DNA from 3 places in the Cryobacterium sp. N21 genome. Region 3 is predicted to be linked to each of the others. Evidence: predicted binding sites of a transcription regulator. Region 3 holds the regulator's gene; each other region holds the start of a gene.
The links. The regulator HrcA, encoded in region 3, represses chaperone genes, less so after heat shock. The targets are predictions, from matches to a motif close to TTNGCACTCGNNNNNNNCGAGTGCNAA.
Positions count from the first base shown of each region.

Region 1 (3,276 bases), on a different contig from region 3:
ACCGTCGTCGTCGGCAACGACTACGTCATTCCTGCGGGCTGATCTTAACTCGAAACTGCCGAGCTACTGGGCATTACCTGATTCGTCAAGCCCCTTTTCTTCTGCGGCCACTTCAGTACTATCTGGTTTTGGTCAAACATTTTGTTCGGGCAATACCCGCCCGGATCAAGAACGCTCGCCCAAGGTAACTTGCACCAGTAGGTAACTTGCAACAGAAGACTTGCTCTCGGGGATTTGCTGCTCGTTCAGAATGAACGCAGTCTCTGCGGCAGGGCCCGGAACAGCCAATGGGCCGTGCCGTCGAAATTGAGCAAGGAGTAACACATGGCGAACGGAACCGTTAAATGGTTCAACGCTGAAAAGGGTTTCGGCTTCATCACTGTCGATGGGGGAGGGCAGGACGTCTTCGTTCACTACTCCGCCATTGACATGAGCGGGTACAAGGTGCTCGAAGAAGGCCAGCAGGTCGTCTTTGAGGTCGGTGCCGGAGCGAAAGGCCCCCAGGCTGAATCGGTTCGACCGGCCTGACCCACCCCCTAAACGGGGTCTGTCCCCCACCTAACGCCGCCCGCTGCAACGGGCGGCGTTAGTGTTTACCGGTGACCAAGAAAAAGACAGCCCGCACAATTCGACCGCTGAAGACCGCGGGTCTGCTCGCTCTGATCGTTCCAGCATTGCTGCTGAGCGGATGCACCGGCAGTAGCGCGACGCTGACCAAAACGCAGACGGCCGAAGCGTGGACGTCGAACTATGTCGCCCCCGCCGCTACGGAAATCGCCCCGCTCAGCGGCCTGACCGTTGCGGTCGGGTCGTCGGCACGTCCCTCCCTCGCGGCCAAGATCGACAACCACGTGGCCGCTCGCCCGCAGGTCGCGATCGACCGTACCGACCTGGTGTTCGAAGAGCTGGTCGAGGGTGGTATCACCCGATACGTCGCCGTGTGGCAGTCCAGCATTCCCGACCAGGTCGGCCCGGTGCGCTCGATCCGTCCGATGGATCCCGACATCATTGCGCCGTTCGGCGGCCTCGTAGCGTTTTCGGGCGGGCAGCAACGATTCGTCGACGCGATGAACGCGACCGGTCAAATCAGTGCCATCTTCGACTACGACACGACCGGGCTATTTTCTCGTTCCAAGGCTACAGCGGCCCCGCACAACGTTATCCTCGCGGCCTCCGAATTCGTCAACCGAAACGCGACCGTCGCACCGCCCACCCAGCAGTACGGCTATGCGCCCGCGCTCGCCGGGGCATCCGCCGTCGTGGACGGCACCCCGATCTCGGTGATCAACACCCGATTCTCCAACTCCAGTGCCCGCAGCTGGACCTGGAACGCCGAAGCCGCCGCATACCTGCGCGCGCAGGACGGCGCGCCCGATCTGACTCCGGAAGGCGCGCAACTGAAGGCAACGAACGTCGTCGTGGTGCGGGTGAATGTGACCGTCGACCAGAGCATCCCCAAGACCGAGCTGATCGCGTCGGGGGAAGCGTCGATCTCCAGCGGCGGAAAGACCATCGCGGCCACCTGGAGCAAGGACTCCCAGAGCATGCCGATCCGCCTCGTCGATGCCAATGGAGTGACAATTCGGCTGGCACCGGGCAATACCTGGTTTCAGCTCGTACCCAACGGCACCGGCTCGGTCGACCTCGTTCCCTGAGGGTCTGCAGATAGCCCGGCGTCGCCCCCGATGCTCGCTTGCACTCTCGACCCCAGAGTGCCAGAATCGTTTTAGCACTCTCGTCATCTGAGTGCTAACCCCATCATCGTTTGGAACGTCCGGGAGGGACGAGTTACACATATGGCAAAAATCATTGCATTCAATGAAGAGGCCCGTCGTGGGCTTGAGCGCGGCCTGAACATTCTGGCCGACACCGTCAAGGTCACCCTCGGCCCGCGCGGACGCAACGTCGTTCTGGAGAAGAAGTGGGGCGCCCCCACGATCACCAACGACGGCGTGTCAATCGCCAAGGAGATCGAGCTCGACGACCCGTACGAGAAGATCGGTGCGGAGCTCGTCAAAGAGGTCGCCAAGAAGACGGATGACGTAGCCGGCGACGGCACGACCACCGCAACCGTTCTCGCCCAGGCCCTGGTTCGCGAAGGCCTGCGCAACGTCGCTGCCGGCGCCGACCCGATCAGCCTGAAGCGCGGCATCGAGAAGGCTACGGCCGCTGTCATCGCCGAGCTCGTCGCCAGCGCCAAGGAAATCGAAACCAAGGAAGAGATCGCCGCAACCGCGTCCATCTCCGCCGGAGACACCGAGATCGGCGCGATCATCGCCGAGGCCATCGACAAGGTCGGCAAGGAAGGTGTTGTCACCGTCGAGGAGTCGAACACCTTCGGCACCGAGCTCGAGCTCACCGAGGGCATGCGCTTCGACAAGGGCTTCCTGTCGGCGTACTTCGTCACCGACCCCGACCGTCAGGAAGCGGTCTTCGAAGACCCCTACATCCTGATCGTCAACTCCAAGGTCTCCAACATCAAGGACCTGCTCCCCATCGTGGACAAGGTCATCCAGACTGGCAAGCAGCTCCTCATCATTGCGGAAGACGTCGATGGGGAGGCACTGGCCACGCTCGTTGTGAACAAGATCCGTGGCATCTTCAAGTCCGTCGCCGTCAAGGCTCCGGGCTTCGGCGACCGTCGCAAGGCTCAGCTGCAGGACATCGCCATCCTCACCGGTGGACAGGTCATCTCGGAAGAGGTCGGCCTCAAGCTTGAGAACGTCACCCTCGACCTGCTTGGTAGCGCCCGCAAGGTCGTCATCACCAAGGACGAGACCACGATCGTTGAGGGTGCCGGCGACGTCGAAGCCATCGCCGGTCGCGTCTCGCAGATCCGTGCCGAGATCGAGAACACCGACAGCGACTACGACCGCGAGAAGCTCCAGGAGCGCCTCGCCAAGCTTGCTGGCGGCGTTGCTGTCATCAAGGCTGGAGCCGCAACGGAGGTTGAGCTCAAGGAGCGCAAGCACCGCATCGAAGATGCAGTGCGTAACGCCAAGGCTGCCGTCGAAGAGGGTATCGTTGCCGGTGGTGGCGTTGCACTGATTCAGGCCGGCAAGACCGCATTCGAGGGCAAGGCAATCCTTGACCTCGTTGGTGACGAGGCGACCGGCGCGAACATCGTGCGCGTTGCCATCGACGCCCCGCTCAAGCAGATCGCACTCAACGCCGGCATGGAGCCGGGCGTTGTCGCCGACAAGGTGCGCAACCTGCCCGTCGGATGGGGCCTCAACGCCGCCACCGGCGAGTACGTCGACATGATCGCTGCCGGAA
Region 1 is NZ_PJJQ01000035.1:194,608-197,883, reverse strand. It holds gene CXY77_RS15295 (LytR C-terminal domain-containing protein) at 1-42, shown strand, start outside; gene CXY77_RS15290 (cold-shock protein) at 325-528, shown strand; gene CXY77_RS15285 (DUF3048 domain-containing protein) at 600-1,655, shown strand; gene groL (chaperonin GroEL) at 1,797-3,276, shown strand, end outside.
Region 1: groL (chaperonin GroEL) is a predicted target of HrcA. The motif match lies at 1,727-1,753, and genes of this name have one in related genera.

Region 2 (3,276 bases), on a different contig from region 3:
CGGCCACATCGCCCTGAGCCAGATCAAGAAGACCGGCGAAAAGGGACACGGGCTCGCCCTCTGGGGAACCATCCTCGGCTACGTCGGCCTTCTCGGCGGTGCTATCTTCGCCGCTTTCACGATCATTTTGCTACTCGCGGCGGCCTCCACCGGCACGAGCTACAACTACTAGCCACGCAGGTGGCCCCTTCGGGGCCACGCGGCACGTTTCGATCGACAGGGGCCACCCCCACAAGCTGACCGTATGCGCGGCCAGAGGACAGCCATGACTACACCCCATCCGCACGACGAGGCTTCGGCGCAGCTGCAATATACGCGCCCTCCCGGGCCACCCGGCAGCCAGTTGGACTGGGCCTCGACGGTCACCGCTCCTACCGAGTTCGTGCCGTACAGCTACACCGAGGCCGAGGTGCAGCGCATCACCGGCCGCCGTCGGCTCGCGGTCTCCTCCGTCGTCTGTGGCCTTCTCGGTCTCGCACTCGGCGTGGTCGGGGTGTTTGGTCTGCCGATCGCTCTCATTGCGATCACTCTCGCGCTGATCGCGCGCACCACCGAGAATCGGGCGCGCACGCTCTGGCGGAGTGGCCTCGTGAGCGGTCTCGTCGGGGTTCTGCTGGCGGCCGGCTGGATCGTCTACATCAGCCAGATCGTGCTGCCGCTGCTGTAATCCGCTACCGCACGCGCTCCACGAGCAGCGCCACGCGATGCCCGGCCGCCCTGGTCAGAATCAACGTTGCGGCTTCAGGCCCCTTGAGCTTCAGCCGGGTGCGCAGTGTCGCCGGATCCACGTCTACGCCACGCTTCTTGATCTCGAGGGTGCCGATACGCCGTTCCAGCAGCGCCAGCCGCAGCTTCTTCTCATCGAAGGGGAGCGTTTCGAGCACCCGAAAAGCGCTCGCGAACGGCGTCGGCGTGAGCGTGTCATTGGTCAGGTAGGCGATGCCCTCACTCAGCATGCGGGCATCCAGCGAGCGGGCCAGATCGCCAATCAGGCGTGCCCGAATCACCGCGCCGTCCGGCTCGTAGAGGTAGTTTCCGAGGCTGCTAGCATCGACGTCTGCACTGTCGTCCGATGCAGTCAGTTCGTGCCTGCCGTCTGCTGTCAGGAGCAGGGCTGACCGACGGATGCCGGGGCGGGCGAGAGCGCCGAACCACAGCCCCATCTCCACCAGCTGGCCGTCCACCGACACCCACTGTGCTTCGGCGTCGACCGGAATCTGGTCGCGGTCGTGGCCGGGCCCGAGCTTCATACCGAGCGGCAGCTTCGTCGCGAGCAGATAGGCGAAGTCAAGCGAGGGGGAGTAATCCTCGGAGCGGGTCAGTCGCGTCGTGTTGCTGTGCCCGCTCGTGCGGCGGGCAGGATCGAGCCAGACCGCGTCGAAATCTTCGAGGTCGACCGTCTCGGCATCGGCCTGCAGCGCCGAGGCGTTCGGAAACGGCGCGAGGTTGAAGCTTGCTACGGTCGCCGTGACCTCGTCGGCATCAACGGCCACGACCGACAGATCCAGCGCGGCGAGGGCCATGGCGTCGCCGCCGATACCGCAGCCGAGGTCGGCGACCCGCGGCGTGCGGCCGAGCGCAGCGCCGAGACCATTGAAACGGCCCGCGTGCAGGGCGGCGACACGCAGCCGGGTGGCCTGTTCCAGGCCGGCCTCTGTGAAGAGCATCCGCTCGGCGAATTCACCGAACTTGAGGACGGCTTTTGCCCGCAGCCGCGATTGGCTGAGCACGGCCGACACGAGTCCGGGCGCGTGCCCGGCCTTGCGCAGATCGCTCACGAGCTTCAGCACGTCGCCGTGGGTGTCGTAAGGCGGCAGGGAGTCCAGCAGCCGCAAACTCGCGGGGGAAAGCAGCTCAACGAGTTCGGTTCGATCCATGCTGCAACGCTACCAAAATGACCCCCATCTGGCACTCACGTTGCGTGAGTGCCAGAACCCCCCTAAACTTCACTTGGCACTCTCGCTGTGAGTCTGCTAACCCAAATCTTAGAAAGAGGTCAACCGTGTCGGTCTCCATCAAGCCGCTCGAGGATCGCATCGTCATCAAGCAGGTCGATGCCGAGCAGACCACCGCATCAGGTCTGGTCATTCCTGACACCGCGAAGGAAAAGCCCCAGGAGGGCGAAGTTGTTGCAGTCGGCCCCGGCCGCATTGACGACAACGGCAACCGCATCCCCCTCGACATCGCCGTCGGCGACAAGGTGATTTACTCCAAGTACGGCGGAACCGAGGTCAAGTTCGGTGGCGATGACCTTCTGGTTCTCTCCGCTCGCGACGTGCTCGCCGTGGTCGTACGCTAACACCAAGCAGTCGGTCGTTCTAGACTGAAAACTCCCGGATAGCCTCGCTATCCGGGAGTTTTCTGCTTTCTTCACCTCTGCCGAGTCAAGGACCCTCATGTCGGATGCCGTAAGCCCAGTCGCGACGACCGGTACCGCCGCCGGCACGCATCGCTCCGGACTCATCTTCGGCGGCCTCTCCTACGCCCTCTGGGGTGTGCTGCCGCTCTACTTTCTGCTGCTCGCACCGTCGGGTGCCTTTGAGATCGTGGCCTGGCGGGTGCTGTTCTCCCTGGTCTTCTGCGTACTGATCATCACGGTGACCCGCACCTGGACGGTTCTCGGGCGGGCCCTCAGGCAGCGGCGCCTGGTATTGACCATGGGCCTGGCCGGGGTCTTCATCTTCATCAACTGGCAGACCTACGTGATTGCCGCGACCACCGGTCACGTGGTCGAAGCGGCCCTCGGCTACTTCATCAACCCGATCGTCACCGTGCTGCTCGGCGTCTTCGTGCTGCGGGAACACCTGCGCCGCTTGCAGTGGGTGGCCATCACCATCAGCTTTCTCGCCGTGGTCGTGCTCGCCGTCGGGTACGGCTCACTGCCGTGGATCTCGCTCATCCTCGCTTTCTCCTTCGGACTCTACGGTCTGATCAAGAAGCGCGTGGGCCCGAGCGTCGATGCCGTCACCGGCCTCACCTTGGAGACCGCCTGGCTCGCACCGGTCGCCGTCATCCAACTGGTCGTGGTCTCCGGCATTTCCGGGCTCACCTTCGGCACGGTGTCGCCCTGGCATACAGCTGGCCTGCTCGCGGCCGGCATCATCACCGCGGTACCACTGCTGCTGTTCGCTGCCGCCGCGCGGCGCCTGCCGTTGACCGTGCTCGGGCTCATTCAGTTCGTGGCCCCGGTGCTGCAGTTTCTGGTGGGCGTGTTCATCCTGAACGAGGCGATGCCCCTCGAACGCTGGCTCGGTTTCGGGCTGGTCTGGGTTGCCC
Region 2 is NZ_PJJQ01000033.1:61,292-64,567, forward strand. It holds gene CXY77_RS10610 (DUF4190 domain-containing protein) at 1-172, shown strand, start outside; gene CXY77_RS10615 (hypothetical protein) at 266-667, shown strand; gene CXY77_RS10620 (class I SAM-dependent methyltransferase) at 672-1,877, opposite strand; gene groES (co-chaperone GroES) at 2,003-2,299, shown strand; gene rarD (EamA family transporter RarD) at 2,397-3,276, shown strand, end outside.
Region 2: groES (co-chaperone GroES) is a predicted target of HrcA. The motif match lies at 1,906-1,932, and genes of this name have one in related genera.

Region 3 (3,276 bases):
CCCCGGCCAGCCAGACGATCCAGCCCAGGCCCGCGAGCAGCCCGCCAATGCCGAACGTGACCAGGGCGAGGAGCGTCGACACCACGGTGATCGCGACATAGGCGATCAGCAGGGTGATCTGAAAGTTCAGTGCCTCCTTCGCCTCGGTGTTGGTGAAGCGCCCTCGGTCCTTGAAGACCAGCCAAATGATCAGGGACGGAAGAAAACTCAGGATGCCGCCGAGGTGTGCCAGCGAAGCCCACTGGCGATCGTCGGCCTCCGAGAGCGGGGCCGCCACGACCGGCGTGGAATAGGGACTTGCACCGGGCTGGCTGTTCGGCGGTTGGCCATATTGCGGCTGGCCGACGTTGGGCTCACGGTAGTTGGAATCACCGGGAGGTTGTGCCTGTGGATCGCTCATGATCGTGCCTTTCGCTCAAAGAGGTGGGAGCGTATACCGGTAATTAAACGCTCACTTCGGGGTACTGGCAATGGGTGTACTCAGCCGGAACCCGGCCGGTCGCGATAGGATTGGCAGTCAGTGGATGCGAGTGCCAACGGCGTGCCGGCAAACCTGCGTTCCAGGGTGCCCAGGGCGCGCGAGGCGAGCGGCATCCGTTGGGCCGAAGCTCTACCTCAAGAATCAGGAAGGCGGGTGCAATGGTTTCCGACCGTGGCCTCGATGTTCTGCGCGTGATCGTGCAGGACTACGTTGCCTCCCGTGAACCCGTCGGCTCCAAATCCATCGTGGACCGGCACTCCTTCGGCGTCTCCGCCGCCACCATTCGCAACGATATGGCCCTGCTCGAAGAAGAAGAGCTCATCGCGGCACCGCACACTTCCTCCGGTCGTATACCCACCGACAAGGGGTACCGCGTTTTCGTCGACCACCTCGCTGATCTGCGTCCACTCACCCCGGCACAGCGTCAGGCCATCGAAACGTTCCTCGGCCACTCCGCCGACCTCGACGAGGTGCTCGTGCGCAGTGTGCGGCTGCTCTCGCAGCTGACCCACCAGGTTGCGCTCGTGCAATACCCCTCTCTGTCGCGCGCCAAGGTTCGCCACATCGAGTTCGTACCGCTGACCGAAACCCGCATCCTGTCGGTACTGATCACCGATTCCGGTGGCGTCGAACAGCGCGTGATCGATCTGCCGCGCGCGCTCGACGAGCAGACACTCGGCGAGGTGCGTGCCCGTCTCAATGTTGCCGTGGTCGGGCTCGGCATGGCCGAGGCATCCGCTGCCCTCGCCGCCAGCGTCTGGCCGGGGTCACCAGCGTTGCAGCCGATCGTCGACCTCATCACGAGCACCCTCGCCGACCAAGTCGGTTCCAACCGGCAGGACAAGCTCGTCATGGCTGGTGCGGCCAACCTCGTTCGCACCGAAGAGGACTTCTCGGGCAGCATCTACCCGGTGCTCGAGGCCATCGAAGAGCAGGTGGTGCTGTTGCGCCTGTTCGGCGAGATGGAGACCGACCAGCACGGCGTATCGGTGAGTATCGGCCGCGAGAACGCGGCCTTCGGGCTACCGGAGGCGAGCGTGCTGACCAGCGGCTATACGGCCAACGGCAACCTGGCCCGTCTGGGCGTGCTCGGGCCGACTCGCATGGACTATTCCAACAACATGGCGGCGGTGCGCGCCGTCGCACGTTACCTGTCTCGCCTGCTCGGCGAGACCTAGAGCTTGGGCCGCCCGGCGGCCTCTTCATCATTTCGAACAACCATCACAACTCAAGGAGAGCCACCTTTGGCTGACCACTACGAAGCGCTGGGCGTTGACCGCGACGCGACCACCGATCAAATCAAGAAGGCGTACCGTCGCCTGGCCCGCGAACTGCACCCCGACGTGAACCCCGGCGCCGAGGCGTCGGAACGGTTCAAGAGCATCACGCACGCCTACGACGTGCTGAGTGACGCGAAACAGCGCCAGAAGTACGACCAGGGCGGCGGCCAGAACGGCGGCTTCGACGGGCAGAACTTCGGCAACTTCGGTGACATCTTTGAGACCTTCTTCGGTGGGGGAGGCGGCAGCAGCCGCGGCCCGCGCTCCCGCCGCGAACGCGGCCAGGATGCACTCATTCGGGTCGAGCTCGACCTCGACGAGGTCATCTTCGGCACGCACCGCGACCTCGAGGTCGACACCGCGATCGTCTGCGACACCTGCAAGGGCTCGTGCTGCGCGCCCGGCACGTCACCGATCACCTGTGATATCTGCCACGGCACCGGGAGCATCCAGCGCGCAGTGCGCTCCCTGCTCGGTAACGTCATGACGTCGAGCCCGTGCGGATCCTGCCGCGGCTACGGCACCATCATCGCCACGCCGTGCATGACCTGTTCCGGCCAGGGCCGCGTGCGCGCCCGCCGCACGGTTCCGGTCGACATCCCGGCCGGCGTTGACACCGGCCTGCGCCTGCAGATGCCCGGGAGCGGTGAGGCCGGCCCGGCGGCCGGCCCGAACGGCGACCTCTACCTCGAGATGAAGGTGCGCCACCACGACGTGTTCAGCCGTGATGGCGACGACCTGATGTGCTCGCTCGACGTGCCAATGACCAGTGCCATTCTCGGCACGAGCGTCACCGTGAAGGCCCTCGACGGTGACATCGAGGTGGAGATTCGCCCCGGTTCGCAAAGCTCAGAGGTACTCACTATCAAGGACCGCGGCATCACCAAGCTGCGCGGCAGCGGTCGTGGCGACCTCAAGATCGGCATCCACGTACTCACGCCGACCAAGCTCGACCACAAGGAACGCGACCTGATCGAACAGTTCGCCGCCCGGTATTCAGCCCCCGCACCCACCCTGAGCCAGTACCAGCAGGGTTTGTTCGCCAAGCTGCGCGACCGGTTCCTCGGCTAACGTGGCACATTTCTACCTGCAGGAAACGCTCCGGGCGGCGCAGTGTCGCCCGGGGCAGGTCGTTTCTGTCGACGGCGCCGAAGCACGGCACGCGGTCACGGTCAGCCGGGTTCGTCCAGGGGACCGGCTCCGCCTGGGTAATGGGGCCGGGTTGTTGCTCGAGGGAACGGTGCTGACGGCCGACGCCGCGGTGTTGACCCTGCGCGTCGACGAGGCGAGCGAGACGGCGGCGGCGACGCCGCGCATCCGCTTGGTGCAGGCCCTGGCCAAGGGTGACCGTGACGAACTGGCCATTCAGGCCGCCACCGAACTCGGCGTCGACGGCGTCATTCCCTGGGCCGCCGCGCGCTCCATCACCAAGTGGGAGGGCGCCAAAGTCGCCAAGGGCCACGACCGTTGGAGCACGATCGTGCGCGAGGCCAGCAAACAGTCGATTCGCGCCTG
Region 3 is NZ_PJJQ01000036.1:385,271-388,546, forward strand. It holds gene CXY77_RS18450 (DUF4870 domain-containing protein) at 1-400, opposite strand, end outside; gene hrcA (heat-inducible transcriptional repressor HrcA) at 640-1,659, shown strand; gene dnaJ (molecular chaperone DnaJ) at 1,726-2,832, shown strand; gene CXY77_RS18465 (16S rRNA (uracil(1498)-N(3))-methyltransferase) at 2,834-3,276, shown strand, end outside.